Regions from separate parts of the Oceanobacter sp. 5_MG-2023 genome, predicted to be linked through region 1. Evidence: predicted binding sites of a transcription regulator. Region 1 holds the regulator's gene; each other region holds the start of a gene.

Region 1 (6,335 bases):
ATGGTGATACGGCCAAGCAGCATGCCATTGGCATCCACCACCGGGGCCGATACCAGATCATGGCGTTCAAACAGCTTGGCGACTTCCGTTTCATGCTGGGTTGCCTGGATCACCATGATCCTGCCGGTAGACATTACTTCGCGCACGGTTTGTTGGGGGTCACTCACCAACAGTTTGCGGATAGGCAAGGCACCGATAAATTCGTTTTGCCGGTTCACCACCAGAAGGTTGTCGGTCATGTCTGGCAGTGACTGGTGACGACGCAGATAGCGCAGCACAACATCCAGAGTAATATCCGGACGAATCGTGATGGTGTCGGTGTTCATCAGACCACCGGCGCTGTCTTCCGGGTAGCCCAGAATGGCTTCAACCCGGGCGCGATCCTGGTGGTCCATCGAGCTCAGAATTTCCTGGGTCACTTGCTCAGGAAGTTGCTGGAGCATATCGGCAATGTCATCGGAATCGAGGTCAGCGGTGGCATCGACCACCTGCTCTGCGCTCATGTCGCTGAGGAACTGACTCTGGATATCGATCGACAGGTATTGCAGTACCTCACCTTCGATGCCTTTGTCGACCAGCTCCCAGATGACTTTCCGGGCTTTGGGCGGGGAGGATTCGATCAGGTGGGCGACATCAACAGGGGCCAGGCCGGAGTTGATGATCCGGCGTACACGTGCCATGGCACCGGACTCGAGCGCTTCGTTCAGGCTGTTGAGTTTGGATCTGGCCTTTTCGCTGAGTTCTGCCATGGAAGCCCCGGTACGGAGTGAATGATTGATTCTAGCCTGAATCACCGAGTGTGGCTATCCGGGGAATACTGAAACTACTCGCATTGATATCGCTAGTGATTTGATTTTATAGGAAACTTTGATTGTTGGAGGAAGTGTTCTGGGGAATATGGCGGTCGTTGACCGCCGTTGTTGGAGGCAAGAACAGGTCAGCTATCGAACGGCTGTCAGGTGTTTTTATTCACCCTCATCAAAGCGACGATTGATCAGGTCGCAGAGTGCGTCCAGTGCTGCCTGGGCATCCTGGCCCTCTGCTTCGATATAAAGATCGGTACCCTTGCTGGCGGCGAGCATCATCACGGCCATGATACTTTTGGCATCGACCATGCGGTTTGGATAACCCACCTTGATGGTTGCGCCGTAGCTGGCCGCGGTTGATACCAGTTTGGCGGCTGCCCGTGCGTGTAAACCCAGCTTGTTGATGATGGTGATTTGCGTGTTAACCATCCAGGCTCCCGAAACGATTGGATTGTGGGTAATAAGCATCAGTGGCTGTGATGGGCAGCAGACCTGAGCTCGCGGTGACGTACCTGTACATTGCCAAATTCTTGTTTGAAGGCTGCGGTCAGGCGTTCTGATAAATACACTGAGCGATGTTGACCGCCAGTGCAGCCAATGGCAATGGTCAGGTAGCTGCGGTTATTTTCGGCAAAACGGGGTAACCAGCGCAACAGGTAAGTACGGATGTCATCAAACAGTTCGGTGACTTCCGGCTGGCTGGATAAAAAATCGATAATCGCCTGATCCTGTCCGGTCAGAGGACGTAATTCATGTTGCCAGTAGGGGTTGGGCAGGTTGCGGACATCAAATACAAAATCGGCATCCAGAGGAATCCCCTGCTTGAAGCCAAAGGACTGGAACAGAATGGCCATATCCGGGGTGACTTTCTCGGCTACTCGCATTTTGATCAGGCTGCGCAGCTCATGGACTGACATGCGGGTGGTATCCAGCGTCAAGTCAGCCAGGTTGGCAACAGGTTCGAGCAATTCGGTTTCGCGCTCGATGGCTTCTGCCAATGAAATATTGTCATTGGTGAGGGGGTGTTTGCGACGGGTGGAGCTGAAGCGTTGTAGCAGGACTTCTTCGGTGGCATCCAGAAATACAATATCGACCTGGCGATACTGTCCGGGTAAGCAGGTCAGTACCTGGGTCAGCTGTTCCATGGCGTCGGGCAAATTACGCACATCGACACTGACAGCGACATTGGCGCGTTTTTCGGCGCTGTAGGGTAAATCCGCCAGTGCGGGCAACAGATCAACCGGCAGGTTGTCGATGCAATAAAAACCGAGATCTTCGAGCACGGCCAAAGCGCTGGACTTGCCTGAGCCAGAGCGGCCACTGATCACAACCAGGCGCATGATGCGGTCTCCGTATTGGTCTGGTTAGTGGTTGGCCAACGCTCGTTGGTACAGTTCCTGATCGCTGCTGGCACTACGCAATTGCTGACGGTAATCATTCTGACTGAAATTTTGCGCCAGTGTGGCGAGAATTTGCAGATGATCGTCCGTTGCTTCTTCAGGGACTAATAAAGCAAATACGAGGTCAACCGGTTGATGGTCAATGGCATCAAAATCGATGGCCTCTTGCAAGTGAAGTAACACGCCGACGGCTTGTTCGCATTGCCGTAAACGACAATGGGGGATTGCGATGCCTTCACCTATGCCAGTACTGCCCAGACGTTCACGTCCAAGCAGGCGTTCAAACACTTCGTCCGAACTGCTGCCGTCAACTTTTTCGGCAATCAGTCCGGCAAGAAACTCCAGCAATTTTTTTTTGCTGGTAATGGCGACGTCGGTACGGGTGCATTCTGGCAGTAGAATATCGGCAATCGCAATGCTCATAGGTCAACCTTGCCCGTGCTGTCGGGCAATCAGTTTTTCTTTGTGTTTCAGGAGTTGACGGTCCAGTTTGTCGGCCAGCAAATCAATGGCGGCATACATATCGTCGTGAGTTGAGGTGGCGTGAAAGTCAGCACCACTGGCATGCAGGGTGGCTTCTGCCTGTTGTCGGCCTTTTTCCAGGGTCAGTGTGATCTGGCCAGAAGTAATCGGGTCGACATGACGCTCAAGACGAACCAGTTTTTCCTTGACGTATGCTTCCATGGCTTCGGTCACTTCAACATGGTGTCCACTGATATTGATGCTCATAAACGGCTCCTTATCGCTCGCTTGTATCGAACAGAGATCGACGCTATCGATCAGATCAATTGTTTCCGCTCATTGGAAGGCGGAATCATCATGGCTTCACGGTATTTGGCCACCGTGCGGCGTGCAACCTGAATGCCCTTGTCGCCCAGCACAATGGCAATTTTGTTATCACTCAGGGGTTTACGCGGATTTTCTTCGCTGATCAGTTTTTTGATCATGGCGCGAATGGCGGTGGATGAACATTCGCCACCGGCGTCAGTACTGACGTGGCTGGAGAAGAAATACTTCAGCTCGAAAATACCACGAGGTGTGTGCATGAATTTTTGCGTAGTGACCCGTGAAATGGTTGATTCATGCATACCAACGGCATCGGCAATATCATGCAATACCAGAGGTTTCATGGCTTCTTCGCCCTGTTCAAAGAAGTCGATTTGGTACTCGACAATTTTGGTGGCGACTTTCAGCAGGGTTTCGTTGCGGCTTTGCAGGCTTTTGATAAACCAGCGCGCTTCTTGCAAATGGTCTTTGAGGAAGGCGTTGTCGGCACTGCTGTCGGAACGTCGCACCAGTGAGGCGTAGTCGGAGTTGACGCGCAGCTTGGGGGCGATATCCGGGTTAAGCTCAACACGCCATTCATCACGGATATTACGAACAATCACGTCCGGTACCACGTATTCCGACTGCTCGGAGCTGATATCAGCGCCCGGCTTGGGGTTGAGTTCTTTAACCAGACGCAGGACGGCTTTGAGGTCTTCTTCCTTGAGCCGGGTTTTGCGCATCAGGGTGGGGTAATCTTTACTGCCCAGCAGGGCGATGTAGTCGCCGATCACCAATTTGGCTTCTGCCAGCCAGGGTGTTTCGGCAGGTAGCTGGTTGAGCTGCAGAATCAGGCATTCACGCAGGTCGCGGGCAAAAACACCGGCGGGGTCAAACTGTTGCAAGCGTTTGAGGACGGCCTGGATTTCATCTTCTTCAACACCCAGTTCCGGGTCAATTGAACCGAGTATGTCGTCGATGGTGGTGTGCAGATAGCCATCGTCATCAACCCCGTCGATCAGCATGGTGGCGATCTCGCGATCGGTGTCACTCATGGGAGTCAGGTTCAGCTGCCATTCAAGATGATCTTGCAGGTCGTCTGTGGTGGCATGACGGGAGTCATAATCAAAGTCGTCATCGCCAACCGGGCCAGAGCCTGAGGAAACCCCGGCCGTGGTCTGGAACGTATCATCCCAGTTGCTATCGACTGGCAGATCATCTGGCATCTTGTCATCAGACCATTGCTCACCCAGTTCCTGGGTGTCGGCATCGGTCGTGGCCGCTGTTGCGGTGACTTCCCTTTCCTGATCTGCATTGGTTTGCTGTGCATCCGGAAAGTCGTCGTGCTCGGACTCTTCGAATTCCAGCATGGGGTTGGAGTCCAGGGCTTCCTGGATTTCCTGTTGCAGATCGAGGGTAGACAATTGCAGCAGTCGAATTGCCTGTTGCAGCTGAGGGGTCATGGTCAGCTGCTGACCCATTTTTAACTGAAGCGATGCTTTCATACAGCGTTATTATTCATCGGTTGTCGGCATGGTCTGTGCATTATACGCCAGCCTGTGAGACAGGGAATGCTTTTCATGGTGGCGAATGAAACAGCGCTGGGCATCATAGCCCTGCAAGCCGATAAGATTCAAAGATGGAAGTCATGACCAAGGTAGATAGCCCGAACCTGTTCGTTGGCGAGTACATCATCAGCGCTGCCTTCGGCAATTATGTGTCCACCGCCTACGATATAGGCTTTTTCACAAATTGCGAGAGTTTCGCGGACGTTGTGGTCAGTAATCAGTACGCCGATGCCACGTGCCTTGAGTTGACGAATGATATCCATAATGTCAGCGACCGAGATCGGATCAACACCGGCAAAGGGTTCATCCAGCAAAATAAAGGAGGGTTCGGCGGCCAGGGCGCGGGCTATTTCGACCCGTCGTCGTTCGCCACCAGACAGGGCCATGCCGAGGCTGGTACGAATGTGCTGAATGTGAAATTCATCCAGTAGCTGTTCCAGCTGTTGCTGACGTTGGGGTTTGTTCAGGTCTGACCGGGTTTCCATGATGGCCATGATATTGTCTTCGACGCTGAGTTTGCGGAAGATCGACGCTTCTTGTGGCAAGTAGCCAATGCCTTTCTGGGCGCGGCCGTGCATGGGCAGATGGCTGATATCGTCGTCATCGATACTGACACGCCCCTTGTCGGCTTGTACCAAGTTGACAATCATATAGAAACAAGTGGTTTTACCTGCGCCGTTAGGGCCCAGCAAGCCGACAATCTGTCCGCTGCTGACCGCCAGGGAAACGTCCTTGACGACTTCGCGGCCGTTATAGCTTTTGGCCAGATGTTCAGCCTTGAGCGTTTTCATGGTTGTACGTCCGTGTTGGGCTGGGGTTGGATAATCACTTGAATACGCTGGTTGTCGTCAGCGCCGCCAGTGCCACTGCCGGATGTTTCTGAGCCACTGGCTGAGACGGTTTCCTGTTCAATGTCATAGCGGATCAATTCGCCACTGAAGAGGTTGTTTTCCTGACGCAAGGCGGCGTCTCCCTTGAAGGCAATTTCCTTGCGGTCGGCGTAAAAATCAATACGTTTGGCCGTCGCTCTGGTGATCGGTTTGTTGCTGCTGACCTGTTGCTGGTAGCGAGCCGGTTGACCTTCGGCAATCGCTTGTTTGAGCGCCTTGCCATCCAGTATCAGTGTCAGACGATCGGACTCGATGGTCAGTGTGCCTTGCTTCAGTACGACATCGCCTTCGTAGACGACCATACCGGTCTTGCGATCGAGTTCGGCGCGGTCGGATTCGATGATCATTTCTTGTTGCCAGTCTTCAGGCAAAGCCTCGACCGTGGTCGCCAAGACACTGCCAAAAAACAGCAGGGCGGTCAGTTTATTGTACATACCGGGTACTCACGTGTGCTTGAAGGTCGAGATGTTGGCGCTTGATATCCAGCGTCATACCTGTTGCATGGGTGATGTTATTGCCATGACGAATGATGACAGGTTCAGAGGTTGAAGCGGTGGCTGATGCGGGCTGGTAAAGCAACAGGCTGGTGGTGATGCTGAATGTATCAGCGTTTTCTGCTGCCGTGGCCAGAGAGCGTATTTCCACCTGCTGGCTGAGTTCAACCTGGCTGTCGGTATCCATAATGCGGCCTGATTGAGCGCTGACTTGCCAGTGTTGCTGCGGGTCTGTTTGTGTCGTAATCACCGGGTTTTCCAGCCGGGTTTCCGATAATGACGGAATATGGCGAGAGCCATCGGCCGATAACATCTGTTGTAGCTGGCCATCCGCATCGTAACGACGGTGTTGTAATTGTTTGCCGTAATAATCCGGTTCAAGACTGGTCACCGGCGTTGCTGCCGTGACCAG
Region 2 (6,335 bases), on a different contig from region 1:
TGCCAGCGCCATTCTCGCCCAGCAAGGCATGGACCTCGCCCCATCGAGCTGTAAAGGAAGCCTCGGAAAGAGCCTTGAAGCCGTCAAAGGATTTGCTGACGGCATCGAGTTGGATCGCGTTCTTGTTGCTCATTGCTGGGTAACCACGCCCTTGACGAACCAGTCCATGGACCACAGTTCCCCATCAGACAGACTTTCGCCTTTGGCTGCCTTGATGTTGCCATCACGATCCGAGATTGGCCCGGCGTAGATCAGCTTGTCACCTTTCAGCAGTTCGTCACGAGCGGCCATGATTTTGGCTTCATCTTCTTTGCTGATAATGTCGCTGCCACAGCAGGAGACGTCGGTACCGCCTTCTTCCATTGACAGCAGCGCGCCATGTTCGGCTGGCTGCCAGCCACCGGCCATGATTTTTTTCAGTTCAGGGGCAAGGAAACGATCCCAGACCCAAACCGAAGAACACACGGTCGCTTTCGGGGCAAACTCGCTCATATCACGGTGGTGACCGGTGCCATAGACGCCACGTTCTTGTGCGACGATCTGTGGGGTCGGGCTGTCCACGTGCTGGCCAATTACATCAGCACCCTGGTCAATCAGCGCTGTTGCCGCTGCGCGTTCCTTGACCGGGTCGTTCCAGGCTCCGGTGTAGATAACGGTGACGGTGGCGTCCGGGTTGATTTGCTGGGCACCCATGGCGAAGGCGTTAACGGTCCAGTTAACCTGGCCAAACGGGTTGGCGGCAACAAATCCGAGCTTGCCGGTCGGTGAAGCGGCACCGGCTGCCATGCCACACAGGTACTGGCTTTCGTAGGTACGGCCGTAGAAGGATTCAAGGTTGTCTGAATTGGTGGTACCGGAACCGTTCAGGAATGCGACATCCGGGTACTTGTCGGCCAGTTCCTTGAAGGTATCGGAGTAACCAAAGGCGGTACCGATAATGATGTTGGAGCCACGCTGGATCAGACGCTCAACGGTGGGTTTGATCGCGGAGGCTGTTTCCGGGACGCTTTCCACGTACTGGATTTTCTGGTCGATATCGTCTTCCAGACGCTGGCGTGCTTCGTCGAAGGCCTGAGTCCAGCCGCCATCGTTACGCGGGCTGATATACAGCATGGCGATTTTCGCCGGGCCTTTCAGGGTAAAACCAGCATCTTCCGCTGACACGGAGGTCGTCATGGCGCATGCGGCCAGGGCACATAATGTGCCCGTGAGCAGTTTCTTCATTGTCACAATCCTTCTTGCGGTGAGTCGTTGGAGGTCGTGCGGTAGGTAGAGCCCTGCTTAAAGCATGTGGTTGATACGGAAGACATTGCCTTCCGGGTCAAGCAAAACGGCCTGATACCAGTTGTAGTACGTGGTATAGGGAGCCTTGATCATGGTCGCGCCTGCAGCACAGGCGATCGGTACCATACGGTCGACCTCTTCGGGACTGTCGACGTCGATGTTCAGTAAAAACTTGCAGCCGGAGGTGTCTGCGTACTCGCTCAGGTGCAGCAATTCGTAGGCATCCAGCGCATTGAAGCCGATGCAGCAGCTGCCGGCATCGATGCCGCGAAATATCGGCGAGCGGATGGCTTCCACTTCCGGGAAGTCGAAGACGCGCTGATAAAAGCCACTCAGGGCGACGATGTCTTTGGCGAATACGTTGACGTAAGAAAGTGTGCTCATATCAGGCTACCTTGTTGCCGCCAAAGGTGGTTTGGCGGACGAATTTGGATTGCAGATGGTCGCCGGAGCTAACCGGGGCGTAGCGAGGTTCTTCGCCTTCTGGCACACAGCTGGGCAAGCACTCCACCATGACGTCGTAGTTCGGCTGGTGGAAGAACACCAGTGACTGGCGTTGCTGGTCGCCGTCGACGTCTTCCGGAGGATTCACCACCCGGTGCAGGGTTGAGATCCATTGGTCGTTGGTCCACTGCATCATCAGGTCGCCAATATTGACGACAAAACCGTCTTCCACATAAGGCACATCGACCCATTCGCCTTCGCGGTTGCAAACTTGCAGACCACCCTGGGCGCTGTCGGGTTTGACGATGGTGAGGCTGCCATAATCGGAGTGAGCACCGGCCCGTAACTGACCTTCTTCGATGCCTTCTTTCAAGTGCGGATAACGCAGGCTGCGGAACATACTGATGTGCTTGTCGATCTTGTCGTCGAAAAAGGTCTCTGGCATTTCCAGTGACAGGGCAAAAATACGCATCACGCTGCGGGCCAGGTCGCCCATGGCAGCAAAATATTCCGCGTACGCTTCCTCAAATCCAGGCAGCGTTGTCGGCCAGACATTGGGGGCAAAATGCGGCCCGGCCATGGCTTCGGAGTAATAAGGTTCATCCGGCACATTCAATGGCCCGATGGAGAAGGATTCTTTCAGGTCGCCCGGAGCGGCTTCTTCCATGGAGTACGACAGGCTCTCTTCTGCTACCGCGCTGTAGCCGCGCACCATGTCGGGACGGGGACGGTTGGCTTTGCGTTTTTCTTCCATGGGCAGGTCGAAGAAGCGGCTGGTCAGTTTGCTGACCCGCTCGATCAGCTCTGCAGGGATCTGGTGTTGGGTAATGACCAGGAAACCAATATCCCGGCAAGCCTGATTCACGGCCTTGGCCACGCTGGCCTTGCCTTCGGCCGTGCCATCAAAATAAGGGCCAAGATCGATGATAGGAACATATTGAAGCGTCATACGATTGCATCCTCCGACTGAAATTCAGGTACTGATTTGATCAGTTACCTGATCTGAAGAATCCGCAGGCGATACCAATCGCCCACCGTTTCCGAACAAAGAAACAAAAGCAGCAACTATGCCAACAAGAAATTTATGTTAGATAACAATGATTTATGTCTTTTTTGATACTTAGTTTTTATCAAATGGTCTGAATTAGAGCACTCGGTTTGTGCGGGAGGCCCGAAAACAGGGCGAGATAATCGTGACTTTGGCAGGAGTTCAGAAGATCGGGATAAATAACCCTTTAAAAATAAAGGTTAATGGGTAAAAAACAGCCAATGGGAATAATAGAAAGGCATTGTGACACCGGTATTATGGGCATGGATGCCTTGGAATTGGCAGCACAAACGGCCATGAAAATAACCAGCAAGACACAGTTGCCACTTTGATCCATATCATTGATTTATAAAAAGTTATCCATTAGGCAATAAGGAAAAACAGCCAAGGCAGAAGCGCAGTGACGGCATGCTGTCTGACCCATATGGGTTTTGGGTCAGACTCTGCACCGTGATTGGACAGGGCAAGGATAAAAGGAGACAGCGGGATCTTGGCTGGTCTCAGGGGCGTGGACAGATCCCTTGCAGCACCAGCATTTTGAGATTGGCGAGGGTTTCCGCAAAAAAGTCGGGATCATCCAGGGTGTGACCCGCCACGGCTTCTACCTGTACGCGGAAGTCGGCGTAATGCTGTGTGGTTGCCCACAGGGAAAAAATCAGATGATGCGGTTCTATCGGGGCCAGTTTGCCCGCTTCTATCCAGGCATTAATCACCGCGACCCGGGATTCGACGGTGTCCCGCAGGGAAGAGCTCAGCTCATTCAGCAATAGAGGGGCACCTTGAATCATTTCCAGACAAAACAGGCGGGACTCTGCCGGATGATCCCGTGACAGCTCCAGCTTGACCTGAAGATAGGCGCCAATGGCTTCCACCGGGTCCTGTTCGATGTGGAACTCCTGCAAGGGCCGCAACCAGATATCCATCAACTGACGCAATACATTCAGGTACAGATCTTCTTTGGAGGCGAAGTAATACAGTAGGTTGGTTTTGGATACATCGGCCTGGCTGGCCACTTTATCGAGGCTGGTACCGTGCAGGCCATAGCGTGAAAACACATCCAGAGCAGCGTCCATAATAGCGGCTCGTTTGGTTTCCATCAGGCGTTTGCGCCTGCTCAAGGTTGCTTCACTCGGGACCCGGCTACGGGCTTTCGGCTTCTTTGCGGGCGTTGCCGTCCGCTGTATCTGCTTGTTCACTCTGCTTACCGTTTGTTCCTTGGTTGCCGCATTCTACCCCATTGTGCTGCCTGCAGCTCAAGCGCTTGATTTGTGCCCCAATTCGGACCGGAGCGCACAAACCAAGTGCTCTAAATCAGACTATTTGGTCTGAACTAAAACACAAAAAATAACTAAGTAATTGATATATATCAACAATATCAAAATGGCACACTTGATGCTTTGGTCTTATTACAGCCAAGCCGCAAAGCAACATAACAGGCGCCAAGGCAAATCTATTACCAAACCCTGAGGGCAGAGCAATGAATGTAGGCATCTTCATACCTATCGGCAACAACGGTTGGCTGATCTCCAAGAACGCTCCGCAGTACATGCCAACGTTTGACCTGAACAAGACCATCGTCCAGCGCGCCGAGCATTATGGCTTTGAATTTGCTCTGTCGATGATCAAGTTGCGCGGCTTCGGTGGCGAGACCGAATTCTGGGAACACAACATGGAATCGTTCACGCTGATGGCCGGTCTGGCTGCCGTGACCGACAAGATCCAGCTGTTTGCTACCGCCGCAACCCTGACCATTCCGCCAGCCATTGTGGCACGTATGGCCTCAACGATTGATTCCATTTCCCACGGCCGCTTTGGCGTTAACCTGGTTACTGGCTGGCAGAAGCCGGAGTACTCGCAAATGGGGTTGTGGCCTGGTGATGAGTTCTTCGCCAATCGTTACGACTACCTCAGTGAATACGCCACGGTATTGCGCGACCTGTGGACAACCGGCACGTGCGATATGAAAGGCGAGTACTTCCAGATGGACGACTGCCGCGTCAGCCCCAAACCCCAGGCCGACATGAAAATTATCTGCGCTGGCCAGAGTGAAGCGGGAATGGCCTTTACCGCCAAATACGCCGACTACAACTTCTGTTTTGGTAAAGGGGTCAACACGCCAAAAGCCTTTGCTCCAACGGTTGAGCGACTGGAAAAAGCCACCGCCGACAGTGGCCGGGATGTGACCTCCGTGGCGCTGTTTATGGTGATTGCTGCGGATACCGACGACGAAGCCCGCGCCCGTTGGGAATCCTATAAAGACGGTGTCGACGAAGAAGCCGTTGCCTGGCTTGGTCAGCAAGGGGCCGCCGATACCAAATCCAAAGGCGATACCAATATTCGCCAGATGGCCGACCCGACGTCTGCGGTCAATATCAACATGGGCACGCTGGTGGGTTCGTTTGCAACCGTCGCCGGCATGCTCGATGAAATTGCTGAAATCCCCGCCACCAGTGGTGTGATGCTGACGTTTGATGATTTTGTTCAGGGCATCGAAGATTTTGGCCAGAAGATTCAGCCATTAATGAAAAGCCGCAAACACGTTGTGGATATGTTGGAGAATGCGTCATGAGCAGTATTGATAATCCGGTTGTGGGTTATGCCCCCGACCAGCAAGGTGATGTCAGCATGGTGCTGCCCGCCAGCCCGGAATCGTTGGCAATCAACGTCAAAGAAACGGCGCTGATTGTGGTCGATATGCAGAACGCCTATTCCACCAAGGGCGGTTATCTCGACCTGGCCGGTTTTGATGTGTCGACCACCGGGCCGGTGATTGAATCCATCACCAAAGCCATCAAGGCCGCCCGTGCGGCGGGTGTGCAAGTGGTGTTCTTCCAGAACGGCTGGGATGCGGAATACACCGAAGCCGGCGGCCCTGGCTCGCCTAACTGGCACAAGTCCAACGCTCTGAAAGCGATCCGCAAGAACCCGGAACTGATGGGCACGTTGCTGGCCAAGGGCACCTGGGATTACGATCTGGTGGATGAACTCAAGCCTCTGCCCGGCGATCTGGTGATACCCAAACCACGTTACAGCGGCTTCTTTAATACCGCTCTCGACAGCATGTTGCGCAGCCGCGGCATCCGTAATCTGGTGTTTACCGGGATCGCCACCAATGTCTGTGTGGAATCAACCCTGCGCGACGGCTTTTTCCTCGAATACTTTGGCGTTGTACTGGCCGATGCCACCCATCAGGCCGGGCCGGACTACGTCCAGCAAGCCGCCCTGTACAACATTGAAACCTTTTTTGGCTGGGTCAGCACTGTCGATGACTTCTGCACCACTCTGGCCGCCTCTACCCCAACCCAAGGAGCAACCGCATGAGCAAGCAAACAGTCCTTCCTGCCGGTACCGGCAAACCGTTAGCACCGTACGTTCCTGGCTCCATGGCCGATGGCGTGTTGTACGTATCCGGCACCTTGCCGTTTGATAAAGACAACAACGTCGTACACGTGGGGGATGCCACTGCGCAAACCCGTCACGTGCTGGAAACCATCAAGGGTGTGGTGGAAGAAGCGGGGGGCACCATGGATGACGTCACCTTCAATATGATCATGATCCG
Region 3 (6,335 bases), on a different contig from region 1:
CGAGGTAAAGACAGACATGCCTGAACGTAGCAAGCTGACGAATCAAAAACGCTCTCAGGTTTGGGCTCGTGTCGAACATGTTTATGCGGACATGAAATGCGACGGCAAAAAGTACCTGGTGCGCTGCATCGGCCAGGCCAGAGCGGAACTGAGAATCGGTTTGATGAACATGGTGTACAACGCTCGTCGCTGGAGCTTTTTATCTTGTGTGGGATAGGTGCGTCTGAATGATGCGATTTGGACTGAAAGTAGTCCAAATCTTTACTGAATTGGCCGGAAATAGGCCGGATCAAGCCGCATTGGGATATTTCGAAGTCATTGATGTGAATAATTTGCTGCAACGGTGGCTTTACACGACTAAATAGATCTCCCCAACAGGCTATCAATGCTGCGATTAATATTTTAAATACCGCGCTTAATACAGTAATTAAAGCTCTCCAGGTAGCCATATAGAAGTTATATAAATGGGTGTGGGAAATATAAGCTTTTTAGAGATATTGAAAAAGGCTTCGAAACCTCTATTAGGCATTATTATATTTAGTAATTTTGGCAATGAAAGTTGTTAGGTTGATCCTCTGGAGACAGGTATAAATCTTGAGTGTTTTCTATTTTTATCATAGGAATAGTGAATTTTTCGTATGCATTTATTTACCTGTTTCCTACTGCTTTTCACCTTGGAATGCCCTGATTTATTATCCTGATGTATTGCCCTGCTGTATTGCCGCTTATCAGGTTGAAAATAATAATGGCAAAACCCTGATTAAAATCAGCGTTAATCGACGTTACTTTACATAGTCTTTGATATTTCTGCGGATCGGTTTTATATCATACAGTCGGTTTTCTGAATTTACAGGACATGGCAGAGCTAATTATGGAAATATCGCAACATTACATCATCACCAGTGCGGTACTGCTGAGTCTGGCGGGATCATTGGCTGGCTGTGCCACCAAACACGAGGGTACCAGCGGGCGCTCGGAGGCTGCCGCCAATTCCCAGAGTCGGGCTTTTGCCATTGTCGATACCGCCCAAGGCACCTGTTACAACAACAGTGTCGAGATCGAATGCCCAGCGCCCGGGGCGGCTTTTTATGGTCAGGATGCCCAATACACCGGCAATGTGCCCAGCTATCAGGACAATGGCAACAGCACCGTCACCGATCAGGTAACAGGGCTGGTGTGGACGCAGTCATTATCTGCAGCATCCATGGTCTGGTCCGATGCCGCCGGTTATTGCGCGGCGCTGGAGCTTGGCGGTATCGACGACTGGCGTTTGCCGAATATCAAGGAACTCTGGTCTATCCGGGACTTTTCTGCCGGTTGGCCCTGGCTGGATACCGACTACTTTTATCTGGTCGGGAATGGCAAGGAAGGTGCGCAACAGCACTCCTGGTCGAGCAATTATTATCAGGTCGATACCGAGCTGGCCCAGCGTGACGTTGCCTTTGTTGTGAATGACTGGACCGGCCATATCAAGGCGCTGAATGGTCGGCGGTTTGTACGTTGTGTGAGTGGCAGTCCATACGGCATTAACGATTTTCAGGATAACGGCGATAACACCATCAGCGATCACGCCACTGGTTTGATGTGGAGTAAAAACGACAGCGGCAAAAGCCTGAACTGGCAAGAAGCATTGGCCTACGCCGAAAACGCCACCGACGCTGGTTACGATGACTGGCGCTTGCCGAATATCAAAGAGCTGCAAAGTCTGGTGGATTATTCCGGGGTTTTCCCGGCCATAGATCGCAGCGTATTTAATATCTCTACCATTACCAATGAAGCGGACAACGTCGATTATCCCTTCTTCTGGAGCAGCACCACCAACCCTTATATCGACCCCCACGATGCCCACGGTTACTGGTTTGCCTGGTATGTTGCCTTTGGTTACGCGGTGGATCATGAGGGCCATGATATGCACGGTGCCGGTGCTGTCCGCTTTGATACCAAGGCCGAAGGGGGAGCCGATGGCCCGGATGGTGAACGGTATTACAACTATGTGCGTCTGGTGCGGGGTGGCGACGTGAGCAACACGCCGGCAGGTGATCCTGCCACGGTCAAAGCCAATCGGGTGGTCTCATTTGCCGATGGCGACACTGGCGGCATCGGTCATCGCCCAGAAGGCGGCGGCCCCGGTGGCCCTGGCCAGCGACCGGATGTTGCAGCAGCGGCGGCGACGCTGAATATCAGCGAAACCGCGTTGATCAAGGCATTGGGGAAACCGAATCAGGGGCCACCGGATTTTGCGGCGGCGGCAATTGCGCTGGGGGTTACAACCGATGAATTGATCAACGCTTTGGGAGTGCCGGGTCGGCCGCCACAGCGGTGATGGCAGTCAGCTAACGACTGATAGTCAAGCCCGGCAGCACGGTTTAACAGCAGTGAGTGGCCTGCATGGGTATACTGAAGCCAAGGTTCAAACCGGCAGTATTCAATAGTTATCCAACCGCTGAATACCCGGTTTGACCGGCACAGAATGCAGACGACAACAGGAGCATCACCCATGTGGGATCAACGTTATAACGAAGAAGGTTTTGCCTACGGCACGGTAGCCAATGATTTTTTGCAAGCCCAGTACGGCCAAATACCGGCGGGCGGCAAGGTCTTGTGCCTGGCAGAAGGCGAAGGACGGAATGCCGTTTTTTTGGCCAAACAGGGTTATGTTGTTACCGCGGTCGACCAGTCGTCGGTTGGCCTCAACAAGGCACAGCAACTGGCCGCGGATAACGGCGTGGTTATCTCGACGGTCGTCGCCAATCTGGCGGATTACGACCTCGGCACCGAGGCGTGGGATGGCATTGTCTCGATTGCAGCCCATGTGCCATCGGCATTACGTAAACAGCTGCACGGCAATGTGCAACCGGCCCTGAAACCCGGGGGCGTGTTTATTCTGGAAGCCTATACCGAACGGCATCTGGAGATGGAAGGCGCAGGCGGGCCACCACCGTCACAAAAAGATATGTTTATGTCGCTGGAGGCGCTGGAAGCGGAACTTCAGGGGCTGGATTTTGCGGTCGCGGCAGAAGTGGAACGCCATATGGTTGAAGGCAAATACCACCGGGGCGACAGCGCCGTGGTGCAGATCGTCGCCTGCAAAACCGCCAAGGATTAAACAAGGGCTGGCCGGGTACTCCAGTAAATCAGTAACCGGCAGTTCAGAAACAGGAAACGCCGTCACCTCGGAGCAAGCCCGGCGTGACGGCGTTTTTACGCCAGTCAGGTGGTCGCAGGGCAGTAGAGCAGAGGGCAACCCGGACACAAACCTGGTCCTTCCTTTGATTATCTCAGAGGGCAAGGTAAAGCGTGGGACGACATAATTGCGAGTGCAACTAGAACTGGTGGTAAAGATCTGGGGCTGAAGCAAAAGCCAAGGCAATCGAGTCTTTCAAAGAGATGATTTGATTGGTCCAGATGGTGAGTCCATTAATCTACATCATCTAATTCAAAGGCAGGGCGTGCTATCGCTGAAGTGACTGGAGCCATGCATTTTGATTATTATTCAACTCTCCCTATAAATCCGAATCCGATACCATCAGGTCTTGGCAGAACAGAGTTTGACGATTGGAAAATAGCATATTGAATGAGCGGGGCTAACGATTTTTATGGCTATTTTCAGGTGGGATTATGAATAATTCGGCTATTAATGAATCGATTTCTATTCTTCATAATAATGATGTTATGGATATTTTATATTTCTTCGGTGATTGGAAAAATATGATATTAAAATCCCCTCGGATTATCGCCTTTTTTTGGAAGGTTTGGCGCAGGTAATGCCGGAAGTTCGGAAATATATGGTTTGACGAACTCCGATTTTTAAACAGTAGGCATTCCTAATATGGTGTGGTGTACATTGCAAGATAGGAATATAGGTTTGGCGAGTAATTTAATACGTATTGGAGATGGAGAGTTGGGTAGTCCCTATATCATGTTGTCCGATGAATTTTTTACGTTAGACCCCAACATTGGGTGACCAGGAAAAGAACACTGCTGTTTTTATACGCAACGGGCCAAGTGTGGGTGTCCTGGCATGCTGATTGTCCAGAATTGGCATTTTAATTGGCTGCTACGATTGAGACAGATCAATTGTGGCGGTTAATTTTTGACGTCGATTTGCAGCCCGTGTGCTGTCCCGGTGCACGCTTCTGTGGTGATGCCGGGTACGGTTGGTACCGGTTGCACCAGTCTGATTTCCGCTTTTCCAAATCTGTCACTGATTTTCTTATCAATAGTCGATGGTGCACCTTATAAGCACATTAGCGGCGTATTTAATGATGACTAAAACCACTTTTATGGAATACAAGTACCACCGTCCACTTTGGCATGTAACAGATGCACTCTGTCGGTGCGCGGGCAAGATGGCATATGGATTGCCCATTAATCCGGTGATCTGTCACACAGTACTTTGTGAGCTTGGTCATGGCTGTGTCTGGGGAGATAGCCATGGCTGTCACAAGGTTGCTTTTTATCGTTATATAACAACGAGGATAAGATATGCGCAGATTGGCCGTAGTATTCACCGGTTGCCTGATCGGGTTGCCAGCCCAAGCGGAGGAATCAGTCGTTTCTACTCTGGCAGCCGATACCATTTGGGTCGTGACTGCCGCTGCATTGGTATTTTTTATGCAAGCAGGCTTCGCCTTACTCGAAGCCGGCATGTCGCGGGCAAAAAACTCCGTCAATGTGATGATGAAAAACTACATGGATGTGTGTCTGGGAACCCTGATGTTCTGGCTGGTCGGGTATGGTCTGATGTTTGGCAATAACGTCACCGGATATTTTGGCTCCAGCCATTTCATGATGTCGGATGTGGAACCCTGGGATTACACCGTTTTGCTGTTCCAGACCATGTTTGCCGCAACCGCCGTCACGATTTGTAGTGGCTCGATGGCTGAACGTACCCGCTACGATGCTTATCTGGTGGCGTCGGCTGTGATTGCGGCCTTTATTTACCCCGTGTTTGGCAGCTGGGTCTGGGGTGGCCTGTACGGTGGCGCTGGCTGGTTGGCCAATATGGGCTTTATTGATTTTGCCGGTTCGACCGTCGTGCATTCAGTTGGTGCCTGGTGCGCTCTGGCGGGCATTATTGTGTTAGGACCCCGTACCGGTCGTTTCTCCCGCGAGACTGGCGAAGTCCGCAATATTCCGGGGCATAACCTGTCGCTGGTAGCTCTGGGCGGTTTTATTCTCTGGCTCGGCTGGTTTGGCTTTAATGGCGGCAGCACTCTGGCTGCGACGGCGGATATCGGTTTGATCGCGCTGAATACCCAGCTTGCCGCCGGTGCCGGTGCGCTCGGTGCCTTGCTGTTCAGCCGCGTATTCCGGGTTCCCATTTTGCTGACGGCAACCGTCAATGGCAGTATTGCCGGGTTGGTGGGCATTACCGCTGGATGTGCCAGCATGGAACCTCAGTGGGCCATTCTGACAGGGTTGATTGCGGGTATGATCGCCGTCGCCGGATCATTGATAATGGAACGGATGAAACTGGATGACGTTGTGGGTGCGGTACCTGTGCATGGTTTTGCTGGCGTCTGGGGGACGTTGGCCGCCGGTATGTTTGTGACCGGGGATCTGTTTAACACTCATCAGGTGATGGTGCAGTTGATTGGCATTGTGGCTGCGTTCGTATGGGCTTTCCCGCTGTCACTGCTGACGTTTGGACTGATCCGGATGACGATGGGATTACGGGTTACCACCGCTGAAGAGCAGCAGGGCCTTGATGTGTCTGAACACTATGAGGTGGCCTATCCCGAGTTCCACAAAGACATGACGTACTTTCGTCAGTAAGTATGGAGCGTACGGATGAATATCGATACCAAACGGCGTGTGGTGTATACCGTACTGAGTGAAGTACTGGATGGCGACGAACTCTGGGATGTGATGTGGCGCTGGGAAGAGGGCTACGCCCAGAAATCCCAGTATGAGTTGAACGGCTTCTTTAACGACTGTCGGGATTTGCATGCCATCGCCTCCAATCGATCACAGCTTTACCGTGATCTGATTGGCTTGCTGATGAAAGGAACATCTGGTCTGAAGGCTGACCCGATCTCGCAAATGGAAGCCTATCGGCAACGTAATGGCATACTGGACAACCCGGTTACGCTCAATACGCATGAATGGATGCCCTGTTTCAGCGTGGTGGTACAAGAATTAATGCTCCAGGTGCCAGCCGCGCAAGTGCAGCAGGTACGGATGCAGACTGAAGAACAGGCGCAACACCGCGGGGTGACACCAGATCTGGTGTATGCGTTTTCCATGCTGGCCTTAGGCAAGTCGTCCACTAATTTGCTATCGCCCGATTTTGGTGAACTAAAAACACTATTGAATCTGGTTTATGTCGCCAT

What was found. The regulator sigma-54, encoded in region 1, starts transcription at its own class of promoters, with help from an activator protein. The targets are predictions, from matches to a motif close to TGGCACNNNNNTTGCTNT.
Region 2: a site for sigma-54 is predicted at 4,158-4,175, ahead of rutA (pyrimidine utilization protein A). Genes of this name have one in related genera too.
Region 3: a site for sigma-54 is predicted at 4,351-4,368, ahead of Q4551_RS12905 (ammonium transporter). Genes of this name have one in related genera too.

What each region holds. Positions count from the first base shown of each region.
Region 1 is NZ_JAUORS010000007.1:109,713-116,047, reverse strand. It holds gene mgtE (magnesium transporter) at 1-749, opposite strand, end outside; gene Q4551_RS06790 (HPr family phosphocarrier protein) at 966-1,235, opposite strand; gene rapZ (RNase adapter RapZ) at 1,274-2,146, opposite strand; gene ptsN (PTS IIA-like nitrogen regulatory protein PtsN) at 2,171-2,629, opposite strand; gene raiA (ribosome-associated translation inhibitor RaiA) at 2,633-2,935, opposite strand; gene Q4551_RS06770 (RNA polymerase factor sigma-54) at 2,986-4,476, opposite strand; gene lptB (LPS export ABC transporter ATP-binding protein) at 4,605-5,330, opposite strand; gene lptA (lipopolysaccharide transport periplasmic protein LptA) at 5,327-5,863, opposite strand; gene lptC (LPS export ABC transporter periplasmic protein LptC) at 5,853-6,335, opposite strand, start outside.
Region 2 is NZ_JAUORS010000029.1:22,793-29,127, reverse strand. It holds gene Q4551_RS15105 (ABC transporter ATP-binding protein) at 1-133, opposite strand, end outside; gene Q4551_RS15100 (BMP family ABC transporter substrate-binding protein) at 130-1,224, opposite strand; gene Q4551_RS15095 (VOC family protein) at 1,282-1,668, opposite strand; gene Q4551_RS15090 (isopenicillin N synthase family oxygenase) at 1,670-2,677, opposite strand; gene rutR (HTH-type transcriptional regulator RutR) at 3,277-3,972, opposite strand; gene rutA (pyrimidine utilization protein A) at 4,254-5,345, shown strand; gene rutB (pyrimidine utilization protein B) at 5,342-6,097, shown strand; gene rutC (pyrimidine utilization protein C) at 6,094-6,335, shown strand, end outside.
Region 3 is NZ_JAUORS010000019.1:65,640-71,974, forward strand. It holds partial or broken gene Q4551_RS16260 (IS5/IS1182 family transposase) at 1-24, shown strand, start outside; gene Q4551_RS12895 (DUF1566 domain-containing protein) at 872-2,323, shown strand; gene Q4551_RS12900 (bifunctional 2-polyprenyl-6-hydroxyphenol methylase/3-demethylubiquinol 3-O-methyltransferase UbiG) at 2,498-3,106, shown strand; gene Q4551_RS12905 (ammonium transporter) at 4,486-5,778, shown strand; gene Q4551_RS12910 (hypothetical protein) at 5,794-6,335, shown strand, end outside.